DNA from 4 places in the Paenibacillus tianjinensis genome. Region 1 is predicted to be linked to each of the others. Evidence: riboswitches for the same ligand, from Rfam matches in the RefSeq annotation. Region 1 holds a riboswitch; each other region holds the start of a gene.
What was found. A riboswitch is a leader RNA that binds a small molecule or an ion and turns the genes downstream of it on or off. The one in region 1 is predicted to bind cyclic di-AMP.
Positions count from the first base shown of each region.

Region 2: another riboswitch for cyclic di-AMP. It lies ahead of JRJ22_RS00505 (C40 family peptidase); the one in region 1 lies ahead of JRJ22_RS12715 (NfeD family membrane protein).
Region 3: another riboswitch for cyclic di-AMP. It lies ahead of JRJ22_RS08700 (KamA family radical SAM protein); the one in region 1 lies ahead of JRJ22_RS12715 (NfeD family membrane protein).
Region 4: another riboswitch for cyclic di-AMP. It lies ahead of JRJ22_RS02060 (hypothetical protein); the one in region 1 lies ahead of JRJ22_RS12715 (NfeD family membrane protein).

Region 1 is NZ_CP070969.1:2,867,996-2,873,735, reverse strand. Features, by position in the region: gene JRJ22_RS12730 (PEP-utilizing enzyme) at 1-793, opposite strand, end outside; gene JRJ22_RS12725 (GNAT family N-acetyltransferase) at 886-1,371, opposite strand; gene JRJ22_RS12720 (flotillin family protein) at 1,538-2,959, opposite strand; gene JRJ22_RS12715 (NfeD family membrane protein) at 2,981-3,499, opposite strand; cyclic di-AMP (ydaO/yuaA leader) riboswitch at 3,681-3,868, opposite strand; gene JRJ22_RS12710 (P-loop nucleotide/nucleoside kinase family protein) at 4,182-4,778, shown strand; gene JRJ22_RS12705 (AraC family transcriptional regulator) at 4,859-5,686, opposite strand.
Region 2 is NZ_CP070969.1:101,371-107,110, forward strand. Features, by position in the region: gene JRJ22_RS00490 (c-type cytochrome) at 1-151, opposite strand, end outside; gene JRJ22_RS00495 (GNAT family N-acetyltransferase) at 279-764, opposite strand; gene JRJ22_RS00500 (C40 family peptidase) at 1,026-1,517, opposite strand; cyclic di-AMP (ydaO/yuaA leader) riboswitch at 1,523-1,667, opposite strand; gene JRJ22_RS00505 (C40 family peptidase) at 2,051-2,479, opposite strand; cyclic di-AMP (ydaO/yuaA leader) riboswitch at 2,552-2,690, opposite strand; gene JRJ22_RS00510 (hypothetical protein) at 2,925-3,722, opposite strand; gene JRJ22_RS00515 (M1 family metallopeptidase) at 3,767-5,740, opposite strand, start outside.
Region 3 is NZ_CP070969.1:2,027,914-2,033,653, reverse strand. Features, by position in the region: gene JRJ22_RS29705 (four-helix bundle copper-binding protein) at 1-56, opposite strand, end outside; gene JRJ22_RS08710 (mannitol-1-phosphate 5-dehydrogenase) at 232-1,428, opposite strand; gene JRJ22_RS08705 (HAD family hydrolase) at 1,484-2,155, opposite strand; cyclic di-AMP (ydaO/yuaA leader) riboswitch at 2,580-2,722, shown strand; gene JRJ22_RS08700 (KamA family radical SAM protein) at 2,859-4,010, shown strand; gene JRJ22_RS08695 (DUF421 domain-containing protein) at 4,020-4,595, opposite strand; gene JRJ22_RS08690 (spore germination protein) at 4,807-5,740, shown strand, end outside.
Region 4 is NZ_CP070969.1:468,293-474,032, forward strand. Features, by position in the region: gene JRJ22_RS02030 (GntR family transcriptional regulator) at 1-335, shown strand, start outside; gene JRJ22_RS02035 (ABC transporter ATP-binding protein) at 352-1,281, shown strand; gene JRJ22_RS02040 (ABC transporter ATP-binding protein) at 1,285-2,187, shown strand; gene JRJ22_RS02045 (ABC transporter permease) at 2,180-3,463, shown strand; gene JRJ22_RS02050 (hypothetical protein) at 3,476-3,670, shown strand; gene JRJ22_RS02055 (hypothetical protein) at 3,815-4,066, shown strand; gene JRJ22_RS02060 (hypothetical protein) at 4,126-4,578, opposite strand; cyclic di-AMP (ydaO/yuaA leader) riboswitch at 4,743-4,910, opposite strand; gene JRJ22_RS02070 (VOC family protein) at 5,203-5,604, opposite strand; gene JRJ22_RS02075 (glutaredoxin family protein) at 5,635-5,740, opposite strand, start outside.

The DNA of each region.
Region 1 (5,740 bases):
AATGCTGTACAAACCGGGTATCCCAATAGGGCATTTGAAAAAATCCGCCGGGATCGAGCTTCATAACTAACGGAGCTACCGGCTCTGTACATTGATCGAGCAGGAACCAATCCTCATCAAGCGATTGAACACCTGTCGTTATGGGACGTACCTGAAGCCAATATAGCGTACCGTTTTTTAGACAGAATTCCATATCCACAGGTTGGTTGAACAAAGTTTCAGCTTTAGAAACCCATGGTTGCAGAAGCGGCTGGAGTTGATTAACGAAATCTATTGATTTGTCCCAGATCCCATTACGGTAAGAATATAAAGGGTTCGCATAGCCGCCCACCAACTGCTCTCCTCTGCCCTCCACGATCTCAATGTTCAAATCTGTTTCTCCAGTAACCGGATTACAAGAAAATAAGACCCCTGAATAATCCGGTTCGACAAAGATCTGAATGATCACCGGAATTGAATTTTCGTGGACCAATGTCACTGCAGACGGGAGCACAGACGGGTGGCTAATTACAGTCGACTTGTATTGACCGGCCATAGATTGGCTCGAACTGTCTTCATCAGCCGCAGAAGACCTGACAGCCCAGCCGTCTGCAGAAGGCAGCAATTGCGCCAATTGTTGAGCTATATCAACAAGTCTGCTATTTAATTCAGCCTCTGTACATGCAAAAAAATTCAACGGAAGCACCATTCCGGCGGGAACCCTGAAATCATTGAATATTAACCTGGACAGGTTGAAGGCTTTATTACCGACGTCCGCTGCATCTAAACCGGGAGTGCTTAATAGTAATTCCACAACGTATCTCCTTCACTGAAGCTATGATTTGGAAACTACGAATAGGATACTAATTATTTCCATTATTTACAATGAACTAAATACTAGTCTTTTTAGGAGTTTAGTTGTAAATCCTTAATATACCAGGCATCACAGGCAAAATGCTCAGATCCGGCAAGCGGCTCCGCCAGCAATGAGAAGCCCTGTTTCTGATAAAATCGGTTCGCGGCAGCCATGGTCTGCAGCGTTTCCAGATAACACTGTTTATAGTACAGTTTGGCAAAATCCAGAGCAGTCTGCAGCAGTTTCGAGGCGATCCCGGTTCCTCTGGTAGACGTAGTGAGGTACATTTTCTGCAATTCACACACTTCATCTGATTCATCAAAAGCGGCGATTCCGCAGCCTCCCAGCACTTCCCCGTCCTCTTCCACGATCCAGTAAGCCCGGTTTTCTGCTGCATTATAATAGCTGTAGAGATCATGCATGCTCGCATCAGCCCAAGCCAGGCCGTCACGGTTACCTCCGTATTCAATCAGGCATTCACGGATAATCCGTTCGATTGGGCCATTGTCTGAAATTTGGATCTGTCTTATGTTCATCTGTATTCTGCCCCCAACAATCCTAATCTGTTTTATTTTGCTATTATACAGGATTAAGAAGGCTTGAACTACTGATCCCGGCTCAAACAAATGAAACCAGCCCAGTACGGCGCGAAAAGCTTTTGCCGCGATACTGAGCTGGTTTGAATAATACTTCGATAATGGATTACTGTTCTTTAGTTCTGCCGAGCAGCCCGCTAATCGCCTCGGTCACGTTCATACCGGTAAGTGTCTGGGTCAGTTCAGGAATCTGGGTCATGATTTTGGCGATATCCCCGGTAATTTTGTTCACACCGGATGAAGCTCCATCCTGGGAAATCACTGTAATCTTATCGACCTTAGCCAGCGGGGAAGCGATTTTATCAGCCAGCTCTGGCAGAACCTTTAAGAATTCCACCGTGAGCGCGGCTTGCGTGAACTGTTTATACGCTTCCGCTTTCTTCTCTAGTGCCCCTGCTTCGGCCGCACCGGCCAGTTGAACAATCTCAGCGTTTGCTTTCCCCTTCGCAAGTTCTGCTTCCGCTGTTGCCAGCCCGCGTCTGGTCGTTGTGGCAGCCTCTGCTTCGGCCTCAAGAATTTGCCGCTGCTTGGCCGCTTCCGCTCTCATAATCGTTGCCTGGTTTTCCGCCTGAGCAGGCTTAATCACCGTTGCCTCCAGCTCCTTCTGTCTCAGCTCAACTTCGATTTCCCGGACGGTCCGGTTGGCTTCCGCTTCCATCTGCGTAATTTTGACCTGTTCTGTAACCAGCGACTGCTTGATTTTATTCTGCTGCAATTCATACGCAAGATCCGCCTGCGCCTTCTTCACTTCCGTCTCCAGCTTAAAGTCCGCCTGCTTAATGTTCAGATCCTTCTCAAACAAGGATTCTTTGGCGCGGGCAGCAGTTTCCGCTTCAATGGTCGCCTGATGCGCATTGGCTTTGGCAATGGAAGATTCTTTCTCCGCCTCGGCCTGCTTGATCTGGATGTCACGTTCCGCTTCCGCTTTGGCAATGCTTGCATCACGGCGGATGCGCTCAATTTCCGGAACGCCCATATTGTCGATATACCCTTTGTCGTCGGTAATTTTCTTAATAGTGAAGCTGACCACTTCCAGTCCCATCTTGTCGAGGTCTTCCGAGCAGGTTTCCCGCATCTTACTGTTGATTTCGTCAGGTGTCTTTAGAATCGATTCAACCGTTAATTGTCCGATCAAGCCGCGTAAATGCCCTTCCACCGAATGCAGGATTATCGTCTCGCGGTCTTCTTCCGGCCGGTCGATAAACTGCTCACTGGCCGTCAGAATAGCAGTAGGGTCACTTTTGATCTTAATCTGGGCCACTGCCTCCAAGTTGAGCTTGATGCCTTGCCGGGAGAACATCGCCTGCGCTGGGATGACATCAAAGCTCATCAGCATCATGGAGATAGTCTTGCTGTTCTGGAAGCCGGGGATGACGAATGTCCCTCCGCCCTGCACCACTCTCTTCCCGCCGAGGCCGAACACAATCATTGCCTGATTGGGCGGAACTTTTTTATAAGCGTTCACGATACTAAGTAGAGCCAGCAGGATTACAACAACAATAGCCGCGATTGTATAAAGAATTACCATTAGTTCGACACTCCCTGTTATTTATAATTGTTCAAATTCTCTCTCAAATAGAGTTACTGTTGCCATTCCTTTATCCACCTTCAAAATAATTACTCTGTCGCCTTTTGCAAGCTGCTGGCCGGCTTCTGCTCTCACCCCAAGGGAGCGCATCGTTCCGTGCAGCACATATTTCATTTCCCCAACCGCACCATCCATTGCAGGAATGCTGATGTATCCGAGCTGGCCCGCCTGTTCATAGTCCATTTCATTCATGCTGCTGTCATACCGGGTCATCACCCGGGCCAGCACTACATACATCAGACAGCCTAGCAGCAACGCAACCACGGTGGAGATCAGGACCACTGCAAGCATCGTCATCCCGCTGAACCGGGTAAACACATAACCCGTTCCGCCCCAGACCGTGACAAACACCATCAGCGGAAGTATGGGCACAAAGCCCGGACCTCCGGCATCACCGCCTCCCACATGCATGTGACCTGCCAGGCCATGCCCATGAAATCCGCCGCTGAGGAGGAGCAGTAGTCCTACCCAGAAGCACACGATAAATACAGTAATGATATTAATCCCACCTTTTAGCACTTCATATCGAATAATAGTATTTAATTTTGTTGTTATAAGAATTTTACTTCTCATACAGATCGACAATCCAACCTGTAGGCGCAGCAAAAAGACCACAGAAGCGGCAGGGCTCTCCGTGGTCGGTTAATCGATCATGGCGCTCATCCTCTCTCTTCGAGGCTTACGGGGTTAGCTGACGGATTCGGGCAGCGAGATTGCCCTACCCTGCCGGATATGCTAATCAGCACTCAGCAAGGATTCACCCCGGGGTGAACGGCAGCGGTCTGAGCGAACGCTGTCTTCACCATTGGTTCCCCCGTTCCCATTAACGGAATTCAGCCATTTGAGAACAGTTATAGTATTCGGTTGCTGATTTGAATCTTACGCCTGCGGCCGTTTAATGTAAAACCTTAAGTGTGGAAAAAAAAGACAGAGAATGCCGCCTCTTCACGAATGAAGGCGTATTCTTTAACTTCGCTCTTAAGCGGTCGATGATTTACTCATGATTACGCCGTTTCTCATAAGCTGTCCCGTCGGGCAATACAAGCTCCGCTATCATAAGCCCGATTCCCTCTCCTATTTTGATTACCAGCATACAGGTAAGTCATGTTACGATAGGGGAGCTGATAATCAACCCGACTCGTATAGTAAGGAGCCTACTGCAATGAACAAACTCGTCTTTTTCCTGGGTCCGGCAGGCGCCGGTAAAACCACATTAGCCAAGGCTGTCGCTTCCCGCCGTAAAGCCGCCTTTTTCGACATGGATATTTTATTGAGGCCTGCGGCAGATGCTATTATGACTATGCACGGACTAGATCCCACTGATAGGGACTCGGCAGAATATAAAAGACTGTGCCGCGACCTGGGGTACCGGATCACAATGGATGCCGCACTTGATAATCTTGGCCTGGACAGCGATGTTTTTGTGGTGGGCCCATTTACGAAGGAAGCGGCGAATCCCGGCTGGATTGAAAACGAGCTGAGCCGGATTGGCCTTACACTGCAGGAGGTTGAAGTCAAGGTCGTGCTGGTCACATTAGCTGACGAGGAGCTGTTCCGCGAGCGGATACAAGGCAGGCATTCCCCGCTGGATGACTGGAAGTTCCGGAATTGGGAGGTCTTCCGCTCTTCACTGGGCAGCCGTACGGTTACATGGCCGCTGCCCGAAGCAAACGTGGCGCTAATCGACAATTCGCATCCTGATCTAGCGGTCACTACTGAGCTCGTAGAGCAGTTTATCTATCAAGATGATGATGTATAAATCGAATCAAGAACATTCTACGGTGCAGTTTCAATCTGGGTAGGAGCATTTTTTATTGCCCTGGGTATTTTACAATTTATTTAATCCAAACCGTGCAGCTGCTTGAACTGCTCAGGCTTCATTCCGGTTAACCGTTTGAACACCGCGCAGAAGTAGCTCGCGTTCTCAAAACCTGTCAGCTGTGCGATTTCGTACAGTTTTTTTTCACGTTCCTGATACATCAATTGCTTGCTCCGGTTAATGCGCTGCTTATTGATATAGGTTACCGGCCGGTCATGAACCGTACGCTGAAACAGCCTGCACAAATATTGCGGAGAAACAGAGATTACCTCCGCCAGCTCCTTTAAGGTCAGTGTCCGGTGCAGATGAAGCTCAATATGCTCCAGCACCGGTTTGATCCGCTCAAGCTCATCCTCCTTATTCGGGGCAGGAGGCAGATTTCTTTTCAAATCCAGCAGCAGCGAGTACAGCAGCTTGGAACGTTCCATGTTCACTTCGAGATCGTTGCCACCCGGCAGCAGCAGCATTTCTTTAAGCGGAGCAAGAAGTTCAGCTTCCCTTAATCTCCAGATACCTGACTCGCGGATGCCCGCATACGACAGCATCCCCCCGGCCTCTCTCCCCTGAAACGATATCCAGGCCAGCTCCCACTCCCGGCTAACCGGTGTATAGGAATGCGGAATATCAGGAAAGGTAATGAATACATCTCCCGGGCCGACAATCTGCCGTTTATCTTTTATCGTCAGCTCGCCCTTGCCGTCCAAAATCTGATGCAGCTGATAATCCGGAAACCCTGCCGGACGTTCAGTCTCTTCCTGGTGTTCCCAATATCCGATCGTTGTAGCATACAGCGGCAGCTGAACCGTATCCTCTGTCCCGCAAAAAACCATCATGCTCTCCAAGTCCATTCACCTGTTTCATATATTGTTATTTCACTATAATATCCTTGTATATCTTATAGG
Region 2 (5,740 bases), 2.8 Mb from region 1:
TTGCTTCTGCACTTGCGGCATCCAGTGTGACTTGCGGCATCGTCGGCTTACTTTCTTCTGCGACCTCTGCTTTGCCTGGCAGTGTGAACAAGAGCACTACCGCAAAGGCGCAGGCGGCGAAAAACAAACCGCTCATGATCCATTTCTGCATCTCCATCCGTCCCCTCCATGTAAGCTGCTTTCTTCATTATACCGAATGGTAAAGCGTTGTCATAGAGTTTGTGTCAAAAAAAGGAACGATTTTCGTTGCATAATTTAAAAGTTACCTGTATTTAGTGTTATTTATCATAGACCATGCAATAAAAGGGCCTATCGCCACTTGGAGTGCGGCGTTCATACGTGTCGGTGATGGTGAAGCCGCATTTCTGGTATGTTCGAATAGCCCGCTGGTTCCAGGTCAACACCTCCAGATCGATTTCCCGTTCCGGGTAACGCTTCAGGGCAGCCTGCACAATGGCTTCCATGAACAAATGGCCCATTCCGCGACCGCACAAGTCCGGCCGCATGCCGATGCCGAGCCTGACCACACCCTCCATCGGGAACAGCTGTGCGAAGCCGCAAAGGTCTCCTTGCTCGTTCACTACGGATACATACTGTTGACTGCGCAAAACCGGATCTCCGAATTCAATACCGAGCGCCTGCATTTGCTCCCAGGGCATCCATCCGTAGATATTATAGGGCGGCTTATAAATCCACTCACAGATATTCTCGGCATGGCTGGGTTCCATAGGAACAACATGAAAGGTAACAGGGGAACTGATCATAATGGCACAGGCCTCCTTTCAAGAGGACAATACTCTATCCATATACTTAATTATATACAAAACAGGCCCCAGTCAACTCAGCTATTTTTCAAAAACAGGAGAAACTTGACAAACCCAAAAAAATATTTTATGAAATGGCGAAAATTGAGGGGAATAGGTGTTTTACAGATGAGGGGAGGGGTAAATATTTTTATAGACAAAAAAAAGGCCTTCCCCAAGATTTCGGCAAAAATCCTGGAAAAGCGCCTCTCTCATAACCCTTTATTGCACATCATCATTATCTTGTGAATCTGTTGCTACAGTCTGATAAGCATCCGTGCTCATGATGCGTTTGGCGCCAACGTAGCGGTTGACGTAGTAACTGTCACTCAGCGAGCTGATAGTTACACCTTTAGAAGATGAAGCATGTGCGAATTTGCCGTCACCGACATAAATGCCTACATGGGATACGCCACGGCCGCTTGTATTAAAGAATACAAGATCGCCTTCCCGCAGATTGTCACGGGAGATGGCAGTGCCCATCTGGTATTGGGAGCCGGATTGATGCGGCAGGTTAATGCCGATCTTGTCAAATACGTACATGGTAAATCCGGAGCAATCAAAGCCGTTTGTCGATACACCGCCGGATACGTATTTAGTTCCGATGGCTTTGTCGATGACTTTATCCATTTTGGAATCGGCGAAAGCGCTTCCTGCTCCAATGGTAAGAATGATAGAAAAACTTAATAATGCGGCTGCTAACTTCTTCTTCAAAAGTAAATACCCCTTCCAAATGCCTACGAGGTTAGCTTAAGGGTTCGGTTGAAGGTCCCCTATGACCCCTCTGTGAATAGGAGGTCAATTCACCCAAAAATTGGTTCCCCCGTTTCCCTTATGAAGAAGGGAACTCGGCATGACTGTTGATTAGGATTAGCTGATCAATCAATATGACAAAACTTTTGTAAAACCCATTTGAATAATTACAAAAATGTTACTATAAGTTCACTGCGATAATTGTAACAAAGACAGAGCCAGTTGGCAATCACTTAAAACATATTAATGCATATTATTTGCACTTTTTAAGAGTCATATCTGCTAAAAAGGGCGCATATTTACGCCCGGCGTAAGCTATTTCTCTGAATAGGTTGGAATTTTAAGTAAAAAGGTGTTTCATGGACCCCGAATCGGTGTAAAAGGTAGAATAAGGAAATAAAAAAGGAAAGACCCGGAAATGATTACGGCAATAATCAGCTTCCGGGCCTGTATAAGTTACATTTAGTTGTTAGAGGCGAAATTGAGGAGAAGGATCAATCGTAAGCGACAGCCTGGTAAGCTGTTGTGCTCATTACACGTTTGGCCCCAACGTAGCGGTTGGCCCAGTAAGAATTGCTCATCGAAGTGATAGTAACACCACGGGAACTGGATGATTGTGCAAACTTCCCGTTTCCGACATAAATGCCGACATGGGATACCCCACTGCCCAAGGTATTGAAGAATACAAGGTCACCGGAACGGAGATTACTCTTGGAAACGGCGGTTCCTACGCTGAATTGTGCTTTAGAAGTGCGCGGCAAGGTAAGGCCGACGCTCTTAAATACGTATTTGGTGAATCCAGAACAATCAAAGCCGGCAGTGCTTGTGCCCCCGGTTTTATACGACGTTCCCAGCGTTTTTGTAATCACGGTATCCATTTTGGAGTCGGCAAATGCGCTTCCTGCCCCCAGTGTGAATACCATCACAAGACCTAGCGCTGCTGCGGTGCATTTCTTCTTAAGATTGGTGCGGAAAAAATTGTGACTTGTCAAAAGATGTACTCCTTCCAAGGCCTGCGAGGTTAGCTTAAGGATTCGGTAGAAGGTTCCCCTATGACCCCTCTAAAGCGAGATCAATTCACCCAAAATATGGTTCCCCCACTTCCCGGTGCTGGGAATTTGGCGATTTATGCACCAGAACAGTGACTGCGTATCGACAATGTTAAAGTGATTAAGGTACATACAGTTAGTCAAAATAGTTTCAAAAGATTACAAAGTTGTTACCAGTGGTACAGGCATCATTGTATCAGAGGTTTTATGTTTTTGCAAATCCCCCGAATCTCCGCTGAACTCCCCATTAACGGGCAAAAGAGTCACACCCCTGTGTCAGGGATAGTGACTCTTTTAATATGCCGTTTTAACAGCTGAATTATTGTGGGAATGTTTTACTGCTCCAGAGGTGGTATTGTGCGGCAATTCCCCACATTTTGAACAGCGTAGAGGGGAGCGGCGAGAATTGCCGGAACAGCAGGGCTGACATACCGGGGCACAGCAATGAAGTTGCAAAACCCAGCAAAAGGGTAACCAGTCCGCCGGAACCAAGGAGGAGGGAAGCGCCGGTAGAGGGAAGCAGCACCTTCAGACAAGCCAGCACTGCGGAGAACATGCCGGTTCCGGCGGTGTAGCCGAACTGCATGTACAACAGAACTATGCGGATGCAGTATAGATAGAGCAGCCAGGCAAGCAGGTACGGAACCAGCCTCAGCAGCAGCTTATAGTCAAAAATACCGCTTAACAGCAGCGTGTACATTTTGGGCAACAGCCAATAGAGCGGCAGCGCTGAGAGAAACCATTCGGACAGGCTGAACACCAGAACCGGTAGCCCGTAAAGCTTCATACCGGGGAAAAAGAACAGTCCTCGTTCTCCTTTACGCTCCTGATGCAGCTCATGCAGCAGCCCGGCACGGATGAACGGGGAGAGCAGCAGCCGCAGCGCGGATAATGCCAATAGCATCCAGAGCCAGCGCTGGACACCGGGATCGCTGCTGAGCGCGAACTGCCCCTCGATATAATACAGCAGCCTCCCGATACCGCTGCCTCCGGCGTGGATATCAGGATAACGCAGAAGCACCGGGATGATAGCTGACCTGATGAACCTGTACAAAAAATAGCCCCAGAGCAGCCGGTAGATAAATAGCAGAATCAGAATATAAAATTGCTCCTTCATGCTGAGCCAGCCGCGGGATATCGCACTTTTCACAATCCTTCACCTCACCAGACAAGAGTTCCGAGCAGAGTTTCAAGCAGTTTGGTTGATACTAGCGTCCAGCGGGAGAGTGTCTTCGGCGCAAGCTCCGCCAGCATGAAATTATTAAGGTGCTTGCTCTCCAGCAGAATGGAGTGGTCAGGATCAATCTCTACGGACATAAGAGGCGCTTTGTAGGTTAGCTGAAAATTGGCCGCCTTCTGCCCGCCATTCCAAATTTTCCTTACCGTGTATCCGTCCGAAAAGGTGAATTTGATGGGTACATCACCATACTGGCTGCCTTTGTTACTCACCTTTACCATGATTTTATAGCGGCCGTTTTCTCCCTCTGCGCTACTCTTGGCGATGCTGGTCTTTATATGGTCCACAGAGAAATCAGGAGACCCGCCGCTGTAAACATATTGGTCGAAATAAGCCTGCCATGATTTTTTCGTTACTTTCTCTACGATCTTTTGGAAATCCTCAGTAGAAGGGTGATGAAACCTGTACTTGCGGGCATACGCCAGCATTATAGCGTCCATGGTTTTGGTTCCGGTCTGCCGTTCGATATCCTTAAGTACCAGCTTGCCGCGGATGTACACATTACGGGTATACCCGTCGGCGGTCGTGTATTTCCAGGTTTCCAGATTAAGCGGCTGCGAGGTGGACACAAGACTGGCCTGCAGGCCAATATTGGAGGAGACACCGTATTCCTGCTCCATCAGGCGGTCCTCCGCATAGGAGGTGAAGCTTTCATCCAGCCAGGCTTCTTCAAACTCGTTGTTCGCCACCATGCCGTAAAAATATTGATGGCCAATCTCATGGATGACAGTGCGCTCCAGCGAGGTGCCAGGGGAGCTTTCGGCTGCGCCGAAGGCGGTAATCAGGGTCGGATACTCCATTCCGCCTGCACCATTCCCCTCTTTGGGCGGTACGATAATCGACAATGTGGAATAAGGGTACGGCCCGTACCACTTGCTAAAAGCGGTCAACGCGGCCTTGGCGGCCTGGAAATAACGCTCCTTAAGATCCTTGTGCAGCGGGTCCAGATATAGCTTGATGCGTACACCCGGTACGTTCGGGGCGGAGAAGGCTTCCTCAGCAACCACGAAATCCGGGGAAGCGGCCCAGGCGAAGTCGTGAACATCATCTGCATAAAATTGATAGATCTTCCGGTCCTGCTTGATCTGGGCAGCCTTTACCGGAAAGCCGGTTGCCCCAACGGTGTAGTTTGCGGGGACTGAAATGGTAACGTTGTAAATACCGAAGTCGCTGTAAAATTCGGAAGTGCCATGGTACTGGTGTAAATCCCAGCCTTCCGCCTTTACTCCCCTAGTCCCTTTAGGCTCGTAGACGCTAAGCTTGGGAAACCACTGCCCTGCCATTACAAAGTCTCCTGCAGTTCCCATGCGGGCGAATATTTTCGGAAGCTTGACCTCAAACCGGATTTTGAGGGTTACGCTTTCTCCGCCGTTCACCGGCTGCGGAAGATGTACCTTTACAAGCGTCTTGTCGTGTACATTTCCGTCATCGGGCTGCACATACTGCAGACGCTGCATAAGTGAGACTCCTTCAGTGGTCCGCAGGTCGGTAATGGCCATGCTGCCGAATCCGTCCGCTGGCATCGTGTCCCCGCGCAGCTCGCCTCCGGATTCCTTCATAAACGTAGTTTTTTCTGAAGCAAAGGCATTGGGATAGAGGTGAAAATAGAGCTCTTGTACGGGCTTTAAACCAGGGTGGGTCCAGGTTACCGTCTCGGAGGCCTCAAGTAGGGCTGCATCCGGGATCAGCCGTACATCGATATGATACTCGGCAACACGCTGGCTTAAGGCCTCAGAAACGGGAAGCGGCTTACTCTCGGGAAGATGTGGCTGCGCAGCTTTGGACTGAGGCGCGGCAGCGGGGGACTTGGCCGCTTTTGGCGCAGCCGCGGACAGTGCGGCAGGGCTGTGCCCTGAAAGAACCCATATGGCGCCTCCCAGCAGGGCGAGGGCGGCCAG
Region 3 (5,740 bases), 840 kb from region 1:
AAATAACGTATTGATATATTATAAAAATCTATGCAATCGCTCAAAGCCTCGATCATTTTCATCCTGGATTGGGCATCTGTATCCGCTTCCTCCAAACAAAAAACTAAGCATTCTTCACAAGCAAGTGCACATTTCCGGCAAGCGTCAATAATATTCAACATCATCCATCACCTTTCTGCAAAACTAAGCCCCTCTCCATATAAATATAGAGAGGGACGTTGTTATCAGAATTTAAAGACGAAGACTATTAATCATGGATTCAAAGCTGCTACCGGTCATATGAGGATTTTGCAAGCGGATTTTATGATATTCTCCTATGATTTGTCCATGAAGCGGATGATCTGCCGGTATCATCAACATCGTAGAAATAACTTCACTGAGCCCAAATTTCCGGATTGCTTCCTGAAGCTGCAGAGCCTCTTCATCATTTCTGTAGTCAAAAAACAGTGCTGAAGCGATAGCGCGAACAAGATAATTAACTTCTAATCCATATTTAAAGGCGAGCATGGCAGGCTGAATTAACCGTTCAGTAGGAGAAAGTTTTCGTAGCGGGGAACGTGCAACCCTGGTGATGGAATCATTAAAATGGGGATTCTCGAACCTTTTCATCATTTTGTTTATATATTTATGATGCGCTGCAGGATCAAACCCATATAAATGTACAAGTAATGCCCCGGTTTCTTGAAGAACGCCTCGTACACGGGATCGGATTCCAGGATCGGACATTGCCTCCTGAATACTGCTATATCCCTCCAGATAACCGAAATAAGCTGCGCAGCAGTGCCCTGTATTTACGGTATATAGCTTTCGCTCAAGGTACGGATCTAAAGAATTGACATAGTGAGCACCTTGGATTTCGTTATATCCACTCATTATCTCACTGCGGGGAATAACCCATTCTTTGTAAGGCTCAACAAGGATTTCAAGCGAATCTTTATTTTTTTGCACAGGTACTATCCGATCCACCATAACATTGGGAAAAGCTATGCAGTGGTCTGCCTTTTCTCTGAAGGAGTGCTTCAGATGAAGATATACGGATTCCTTTAATCTCCTGCTGCTCTTAATCCCATTCTCGCAGGCAAACACATGAAGCGGTTTAGGATTATCGCTTTTAAGTCTGAGCTCTATTCCCCTGGCTATTGAACTGGCGATATCCTTGAGTGCCAATATTCCCACTGCCGTTGTTACAATTTCAGCCTCCGCTATAGCTTTTGCCACATCATCAGCTTCCCCTATATGAATCGCTGTTACATTACTCACTATAAAACTGTCCCGGTCCTCATTGGCCAAAGTCACTTGATATTGACCACGCTTCTGCAGTTGAGTGATTTGTTTCTTATTCCGTCCGACAAAACAAACCTTGTAGCCTGATTTCGACAGCATTGGACCAATAAACCCTCTGCCAATATTTCCAGCGCCAAAATGCACTGCTCTCAATAAGGCGTCCCCCTTGTATTAAGATTCGTTTCGGTTTCAGCGTTCTTTAACCAGTTTTCTGGAAGCAGCGACGGGTAAGGACATGATCAAAATCGAGGTGACTTAAGCTTTCTATGATGTGATGCGAGGGTTCAAACTCCAGGAAACTTGTAATATTATTGGGGATAACGACACAGTTCATCCCCGCTGCTGCGGCTGCCTTAGACCCATTCGGTGAATCTTCAATAGCCACAGCCTCATCAGGCATAATCCCCAGACAAGTTAAAGCCTGATTGTATAATTCAGGGTCCGGTTTCACATTTTCAACATGATCCGACGTCCGTATACACTCGAAATAATGCCGGATCCCCAATTGATCCAGATATTTCTCCACCCATTCCATAGATGAGCTGGACGCCAGCCCCATACGCAACCCAACTTCTTTGGCTGAATCCAAATAATACTGGATTCCCGGACGTATCGTCTCAAGCTCCATAAGTTTACTATGTCTCTGCTGAACAGCTCTTTTGAAATCCTCCTTGTCGATAGGAAGCTTCAAATCTGTCATAAGATATTCGTACGGATTAAAGGTGTTTAAACTGGTTCCGATACAGGTGGAGTACTGTTCAAGCGTCAATTCTACTCCATGCTCTTCGTAAGCCTCACTAAATGCCGTGTACCAAGCCGTTTCGGTGTCGATAATCGTTCCATCAAAATCAAATATGATACCCTTGATCAAACTCAATCATCTCCCTCAGTTTTAGTTGGTTGGGTTAGAATATCTTACGCAAAACAGGGGCGAAGTTCTACAAAAGGCCGGTTTTGCTGGCTTTTGCTTATAAAAACCATAACAAAGGATTTCCAAATACGTCAAGCGCGGCAGAAAGCTTTACATGATATGAAAGCGCTTGCAGTGATGTTAAATTGGCAGTCTACTGACGGAACGAACAAGCTGTTTCGGCATTCCCTTAACTGTCTCTGTAAGAACGTGAAACCCTTGGGACAGCAGGATTTACGCAATTACCGAACAGAAACGCAACTGCCTGGAATTATTTCTCTGTCCCAGGTGGACGAGAGTAACCAGAAAAAAATTTTTTGAGCTCAAAAAATAAGCGATTAAAAGGTGCGGGAATACTTTTGACATTTCAAAGCAACATGGGTATACTTTACCTACGCTTAATTTCCAGAATTTACAGCTGGAAAGCGGGGGAACCAGTCAATTGGGGCGAATCATTCAAATTAGAGTGTAGGGTACCATCTTACCCGAGTCCGTCAGCTAACCTCGTCAGTAGTGGATGGGTCTGCTTTTTTGTAACTTACATCACAGAGACCCTTTTCTAAGGGTCTCTTTTTGTGCTGTTTTGACCCTGCTGGCAGCAGTTAGGCTATTGATACCAAGGCTCCCTCCTTCTCACACAAATGAGATTAAAGGAGAGATTTATTTGGAAAAGGTAAGGTACATAACGGATATCAATAAGATTGAGATGATCTCTGGGCCGGAAAAGGAGAGACTTAAGGTAGTCACGGACAAATTTGTATTTCGAGTGAATGATTACTATCTTTCACTGATTGATTGGGACAATCCGGAAGACCCTATTCGAAAGCTCGTGATTCCGGGTGAAGGTGAACTAACGGAGTACGGGCGCTGGGACGCCTCAGATGAGGATACAAATTATGTTGTGCCCGGATGCCAGCATAAATACAAGACCACAGCTCTCCTAATCGTATCCGAAGTCTGCGGGGCTTACTGCCGGTATTGCTTCCGTAAGCGTTTATTCCGTAATGATGTCAAAGAAGCAGTGTCCGATGTTTCGCCAGGTCTGGAGTATATCGCTAACCATCCGGAGATAAACAATGTGCTTCTTACCGGCGGAGACAGTTTAATCCTCTCCACCCCCAAACTTCGTTCAATCATTGAGAGATTAAGAGCCATTGATCATGTAAAAATTATCCGTCTCGGTTCCAAAATCCCCGTATATAATCCAATGCGTATATCCGAGGACAATGAACTGCTCGAGCTAATCCGGTCCCACTCCACCAAAGACAGACGGATATATGTGATGGCTCATATTAATCACCCCCGGGAAATTACAGAAGAAGCAAAAAGAGCCTTTTCAGCCCTCCATAATGCTGGCGCAATTGTCGTCAATCAGACACCGATCCTTAAAGGCATTAATGATAATCCTGTTGTTTTGGGAGAACTCCTGGACCGGCTTTCCTGGGCAGGTGTTACCCCTTATTACTTTTTTATTAACCGTCCGGTCGCCGGCAACCGGGAATTTGTACTGCCGCTTGCCCGTGTTTATCAAATTGTAGAAGAAGCTAAGGCAAGAACCTCTGGACTAGGTAAAAGAGTACGGTTATCTATGAGCCATTCCTCCGGCAAAATAGAAATTCTGGCAATTGACCAGGGCAAGGCGTATCTCAAATACCATCAGTCAAGAGATCAAAAATACGGCAAGTTCATGATTCTGGATTGTCCCGATGATGCAGAATGGTTCGATGACCTTCCAGGAAATGAACAGCATTGGAGCAAACCAGCAAGAAAAAACGTGGAAAGTGTTATTACTGTCGCTTGTCAGAAACCGACCTAAAAACTGCCACTACTGCAGGGTTGAGTCCACCCCGCTCTCATGGTGGTCTTGAATCACTTCTTTGAATAGAGGGCCCTGTTCCTTCTTGTCTTGCGGCTTCAAGCCAAGCATACGTTCCAATTCCCCGATCGTCACTGGCTTGGCATGCCGCATCAGTTCGTATCCTAATTGGCCGTTGGGTTCAAGGGTAGCGGTTTTGACATCTTTGAAACTCGAAATCCCCTGCTCTCTAAGCCTTATTTCAAGTTGGTCTACTGACATGCGGATAGCGCGGAGATTATGTACATTTATTTGTCCGTTCTCAATAACGGTCTTTGATTTGCCGCTTAGTAATTTCTCAAGCCAATTATATTTTAATTGTAAATATTCAATCAGGAGTAATGACAAAATAAATACCGTGGCAGAGCCAACAGCTTTCCATAATTCATGATTCGCAATGGGTTGAACTATTGTAGTACCGATTGAGATCATAATTACTGTCGTGGCTATGCTCATTTGTGAAATTGATTTTCTGCCCGCAATTCTCAGAAGGATTATACCTACTACCACTAGAAAAGCCGATTTCCATATCCAATCCAGATCCATCACATAGTCCTCCTGTAATGCCGATTTTCATCTAGTATGTTAGGCATATAAGTTTCCTATTCATATTTCTTCCTATAAATTTCCCTGAGCCGCTCTGTTTTTCCCCTTTGGAGGGGGCGGCTCTTTGTGCTGGACAATCTGTTGAGGAATAAATTTAATCATTTTGAACAAATTATCCATATCATTTATCTTGGAATGGAGTGATTAGCAGATGCTTGGCCGGTGGTTTAAAAGGGTTTTTTCACAGCAAAAACAGCAGAGTCAGAAGATCGAAAAATCCAAGAAGCAGCCGGAGGTTCATTCTATTAATCCCTCTTTAGCTCATACGCTCCTCTTACTTAAAGATCAATTCGGCCAAAGTCCTGACTTTACCGTCCGTACCCTATCCGGGCAACCGGCAGACCCATCCGGGATGGCGGTCTGTTACTTCGAAGGATTAATTGATCAGAAATTATTGACAAGCTTATTCGAAGGTTTAATCCGTGAAGATTCTGACCACACTCAAAGCAAAACTAACCCTAATCAGATCGCTTCCCGTTTACTGGAAAAGCTTCCTTCCGGAAACATTCAAATCATCCGTACGGAAGATCAGCTCTTTACCGAAGTCCTTTCCGGCAGCGCAGTGATTATTATGAATAATTGTCCGTTTTCGCTAGCCGTTATGATCTCTGGAGGGGCCAGACGCAGCGTGGAAGAACCCTCATCCCAAACCGTAGTCAGGGGCCCAAAAGAAGGGTTCACCGAAGATATCACAACTAACATAGCATTAGTCCGGAGAAAAATTAGATCCCCTAAGCTTAAATTCGAAACTCACGATATCGGTCAATTAACTCATACCACAGTAGTTTTAGCCTATATTCAGGATGTTGCTAACCCGGATGTTGTGGAAGAAATCACTCAAAGACTGAAGTCCATTGATACCGACAGCATACTTGAAAGCGGCTATATCGAAGAGTTTATCCAAGATGCACCCTTGTCTCCCTTTCCTATGATCATTGACACAGAACGGCCTGATACCGTTGCCGGGAGCCTCTTGGATGGCCAGGTTGCAGTACTCGTGGATGGTACACCCTTTGCTCTAATTGCACCAGTCACCTTTTTTAATTTTTTCCAAACACCTGAAGATTACTATCAGCGGTACGATA
Region 4 (5,740 bases), 2.4 Mb from region 1:
CACAGCTGCGGTCACTCATCATCAGCGGCGGAATAACAGAAGGGACACTGCTTCCTTCGATCCGCGAGTTTGCCGGAGATCTGAAATGCAGCGTCATTACGGTCCGCCGGGTCTATCAGGATCTGGAGAATGAAGGACTGCTGCGGACCCGGCAGGGAACGGGTACCTTCGTCTCCCATGTGGGAGAAGGCGCTATGGAGGAATACAAGCGGGAAGCCGTCAGCAAAGCATTGGAAAGTGCCGTCGATGTCGGTTTGTCCGTGCAATGCAGTGCAGAAGAGCTGACCCGGATATTTACGGACATCGTGAAGAGCAAATATAACAAACAGGGATGAAGGGTGGAGTCATTGCATGGTACAACAGGCCATTGAACTGCGGAATGTAAGCAAGAAACGGCGTAACCGGATGATCGGACCGCTTAATCTGAATCTCCCGCAGGGCTATATAACCGCACTAGTGGGCCAGAATGGCTCCGGCAAAAGCACACTGCTGCACATGCTGATGCAGCTGAGCTTCCCTGAAGAGGGTGAGATCCGCTGGTTTGAAGAGACGCACGGGAAGGGGATGCCGCTCTCCCTGCGGCAAACCATTGCCTATGTCCCGGAGAACTCGCAGAGCGAAGAGAATCTATGGACAGCGGAAGAGGCGGCTGAGTTCCGCCGGCAGTGGTACCCGGCATGGGACCAGCAGTATTTCGAAGAATTACTGGGCAGATTCGAGGTGCCGCAAGGAGCAAGGCTCGGCAAAATGTCAAAGGGTGAGCGCCGCAAGTTCGAGATTGCCGCTGCGCTGGCAGCCCGGCCCAAGCTGCTGCTGCTGGATGAGCCGTCTTCCGGTCTTGATCCTTTTGCCTGGAAGATCCTGATAGAAGCGCTGCGTAAATATATGGATGAGAGTAATGCAACGGTGCTGATCTGCACCCACATCATCGAGGAAGTACGGAGGCTGGCGGATTATATTGTGCTTATGCACCATGGGCAGCTGCTCGGCATGGCCGAGAAGGACAGTCTCTTCGGCTCCTGGAATGAGGTATGGGTAAATGCTGCAGATGAGGAAGAACTGCAGCATTTGGCGGCAGAATTGCCGGATGCTCTGAATTTTACCTGGGGGCAATCTGGAATGGTTTCATTTATTACCCAGAAATTTCATCAAAATGAGAAACGCATCCAGCAATTGGGCGTAAAGGTTATTAAGAGCCGGGCACTTGAACTGGATGAAATACTCAGCTTATGGACACAAGGGCATCATCCGATCCTGATTGACCAGAAGAGAGGGGACTAACGAATGGAAGCTTTGAAGCTGGAACAGGTAGTGAAGCAATATGGTGATAAAACGGCAGTAAACAGAATTAACCTGAAGGTGGAGCAAGGCGAAATTTATGGGCTGCTGGGGGCCAACGGCGCCGGCAAAACCACAACAATGCGCATGGTGCTTGGTCTGATTTATCCCGATGAGGGGAAGATTATCTATAACGGCAAGCCGTTCAGCAGCGAGCTGCAGCATCTGATGGGCTATCTGCCGGAAGAACGCGGCCTGTACCCGAAGGTAAAAGTGAGCGAACAGATCATCTATCTGGCCCGGCTGCGCGGCATGGCTGCAGGCGATGCGGAGAAGAGTCTGCGTTACTGGCTGGACCGCTTTGAAGTGCCGGAATATTACAACAAGAAGATCGAAGAACTCTCCAAGGGCAATCAGCAAAAAATGGGTTTCATCGCTGCCGTTGTACATAAACCGCAAATTCTTATCCTCGATGAAGCTTTCAGCGGACTGGACCCGGTGAATGTGGAGCTGTTAAAAGACACCGTTAGAGAGATGCGCGACCAGGGGACGAGTATCCTGTTCTCTACCCACCGCATGGAGCATGTCGAAGAGCTGTGCCGGAATATTACAATTCTTGACCGTTCCAATACAGTGGTTCAAGGAGATATCCGCGAGATTAAAAAGGGCTATCCGCGCGAGGAGGTATTCCTGCGGACGGTTGGAGAAGTCTCCGGGCTGGAGGGAATCGCCGGGGTAACCGCAGTGCAGCGGCAGGAGCGGGGCTATGTGCTGGCGATCAGTGAGATTGGAGCAGCGCAGCGGATATTACAGCACGCCCTGCTTGCCGGTGAAGTTGAACATTTCGAAATCAAGGAACCGACGCTAAACCAAATCTTTATCAGAGCGGTGGGTGAATCCAATGAATAAGCTGGGACCGATTATCGCATTTACCTTCAAAAATAAGGCGCGGACTAAATCTTTTACGATCACAACGCTGATCATCGTGCTTCTGATTACCATCGGTATGAACATTCCTTATTTTATCGACAAGTTTAGCGGCGACGACGAAGCCGGTGCTGCACGCATCGGAGTTGTTACGGAATCCGGAAACCCGGTATCGGAACTGCTGCTGGCTTATACGGCGCCCGAAGACTCCGAGACCCAGGTAACGCTGGAGTCCTATGCATCTGCAGAGGACGCGGCTCTTCAAAAGGGACTCAAGGAAGGCGACATTAAGGGTTATCTCACCTTCGGCACTGCTGCGGGCGCAGGCGTACCTCCGGTCACATACCACAGCAATGAAGGAGAGCTGGACGGAGATATCCAGAGCTATCTGCAAGCTGCCCTGCAGCAAGTCAATACGCAGCTGATTACGGAGGGTAAGCTGACACAGCAGGAGGTGGCCGCCATATTCACGCCGGTCACGATAGATACGCAGCAGATCGGCGGAGGAAGCGGGACTGGCGGCGGTCAGGATGAGTCTGCACCTGCGATCAATTATGTGATTGTCTATGTACTGCTGATGCTCTTCTTCTTGTCGATTATGCTGACCGGTAATATGATTGCCGCTGAGGTCACAGCAGAGAAGAGTTCGCGCATTATGGAAATTCTGATTACGAGCGCTTCACCGCTGAGCCAGATGTTCGGCAAGGTGCTGGGGGTGTTCCTGGTCGGGCTGCTGCAGATTGCGATCATTGCCGCGAGCATTGCGGCGAACCTGATGCTGCCGCATAACTCGGGGATTCTTACGGATTTCGATCTTGACTTAAGTCAATTGAATGTAGGTATTCTGGTTTACGGCCTTATCCTGTATATTCTGGGCTTCTTCCTGTATGCGCTGATGTATGCCGCTGTAGGCTCGATCGTGAGCCGTACCGAGGAGCTGGGCCAGGCAAGCATGCCGGTGATGATGCTGGGTTTTGTGAACTACTATATTCCGACCTTCAGCGTTTCTGCACCGGACACACTGCTGATAAAGATCGCCAGCTACGTACCGTTCACATCACCGCTCAGCATGCTGCTGCGGATCGGTGTCGGAGATGTGGCCGTATGGGAAATCGCAGTTTCACTGGTTATTCTGCTGGTCACTATCTTCCTGTTAGGCTGGCTGGCCGCCAAAATCTACCGCACAGGTGTCCTGATGTATGGTAAACGACCTAGTATCAAAGAGATTAGAAAAGCAATGAAGGCTTACAAAATTTAAGGAGTGGGAATTATGGATAAAAAACAACAACAAAACTTAGCGCTGCTGTTTATAACATCTTTCTTCTCGCTAACATCCAGCAGACTTGTTCCAGATAGCGGGTCGAATCTGATGGATTTTACGCAAGGGCTTCTGACAGGTATAGGCATTACCGGAATGCTGATGGCGATCGTATTCTTTGGCAAGTATTACAAGCGCAGCCATTAGGCTAGAAAATCGTTTCAGGGACAGCTATTTAAAGGCACCTCCGCAGTTGATGCGGAGGTGCCTTTTTTGCGCGCGGCTAAGGGACTCACTAAAACTGGTGATTCGGCCGTTTATAGTGTACCTTAATAGTAAGGAGTGGTGATTTTGAAATTAAACATAAAAACCCCCGTGCTGGTCACGGTCTCCATTGTACTGATCATAGTAAGCAGTATGCTTAGGCCCGAAGGCTCAACACTGCTGGGGGCGCTGCAGACTCTGCTGCTTGGTCTTGGAATTCTGGGATGCCTGATGGCTTTTTTACGGTTTGCCAAGAGTGGTAATAGTAAGGGCAAAGAGATAAACAAAGGCAAGAGCAAGAGTAAAGGCAACAGTAAGGGCAACAGTAAGGGCAAGTAAGCCAATAAAGCCGCAGCGGATTGCTGCGGCTTTATTGGTGAGAAGAACAGGCGCGCCATTTACACAATAGACAAATTAGCCTGTGATCTCAGCGGCTTTTGCCCTGCATTGTGCTCACGCACCTGCCTGAGCTGAGCTTTCAGCACCGGCAGGCTCTTGCCGAGAATTTTGCCGATTTCGGGCAGCGGAAGCAGCAGTCCATACCATAGGGCTTTTACAAGCTGATCGTCCCACGACAACTCTTTAGAGGTGCGCAGATTCCGGTTTTTCGCGGATTTTGCGCATTGCAGGATGCACTCCCGGTAGGCTTCTACCGGAAAGTCGGCAGCTTTGAGCTTTCCTTTGCAATAAGGCTCATACAGCTTGTTGAAGGTTCCGGCCGTCACCCGCTCTGCTTCACTGCCCTTCCCGAGCAGAATGGAGCTGAGCGCAAGGACACCTCCGCTGTACTCCCGGATATATTGCTCAAATCCGGCGGCAGCGGCCAGCTGCGAGGATAAAAGGTCAGGCATGTCAGCACGTTCCTTCCTGGATTAAAGAGATGGACAAGACAGAGAATTACAGGGTCTAACTTAAATGTATAGCGGTGCGCAAAAACCGCAGGCAGAGGAGAACCTCTGCTGCGGTCCGGATACAGGCGGAAACAGGCCTGATGCCAAAACGTGGCGGAATCAAGGGGCTCTCTCTATACACTTACGAGGTTAGCTGCAGGATTCGGGCGGTGAGAGTCGCCCTACCTGGTGAGAATGCGGGAGTCGCAGTCTCCTCAGGATTCACCCCATGGCCTTATCAGCCGGATGGTTCCCCCGTTTCCCGCTGGGCGGGAATTCAGCGTTCGAATATCATTATTTTTGCGAATCGATTCAACACGAATCATACTCTTTCCGGCATGGCTTTGTAAAAAAGCAAAGGGATTCTCTAATTGCCGATTAGCAGGGAATTGCGGCGGAAACAAGGCTGCTCTAGCCGAAAAGACTATTTATCAGCGTTTATCTGGTCATTTTCTCGCTCAGGCGTCATCTTTTGATTTTTACTGGAAAAAGGCAGCAGAGTGCGAAAATTGAACCTAGAAAAATATAAGTTCATAGGGAGATAAAAACGCCGGTGACCTTAAGCAGGTGACCGGCGTTTTCATATTAGCGTTTTGGCATTTTGCTCTCATCTATGTACAGCAGGTTCCAGCGGTGACCGTCCAGGTCGGCAAAGCCTGCGCCGTACATCCACCCGTCCACTTCACCCGGCTTACCGAAGATATTTCCACCGGCAAACTCTACTTTTTGAATAAAGGCATCTACTTCTTCTCTGCTGTTAGCACCAATGGAAAAGATGACTTCTGCGCTATGGGAAGTATCTGCGATTGTTGAACCTGTAAATTTCTCAAACGCCGCATCCGGGAACAGCAGAATCGTCGTTTGGCCTATGACAAGCTTGGATCTCTCGTTACCGACGCTCACCGCATGGAATCCAATCTCGTTGAAAAAGGCAGTTGACCTCTCAACATCCTTAACCGGCAGGTTAATCCAGATCTCCTGTGACATGGCTGTAGCCTCCTGGAATGATTCATGAATTTATTTCGCTGCAGCAATAAGTTCCTTAAGCTCAGGAAGGTTGAAGCCTTTGACCGCATATTCTCCGGATACAGTGACAGGTACTCCCATGAAGCCGAGCTTCTCT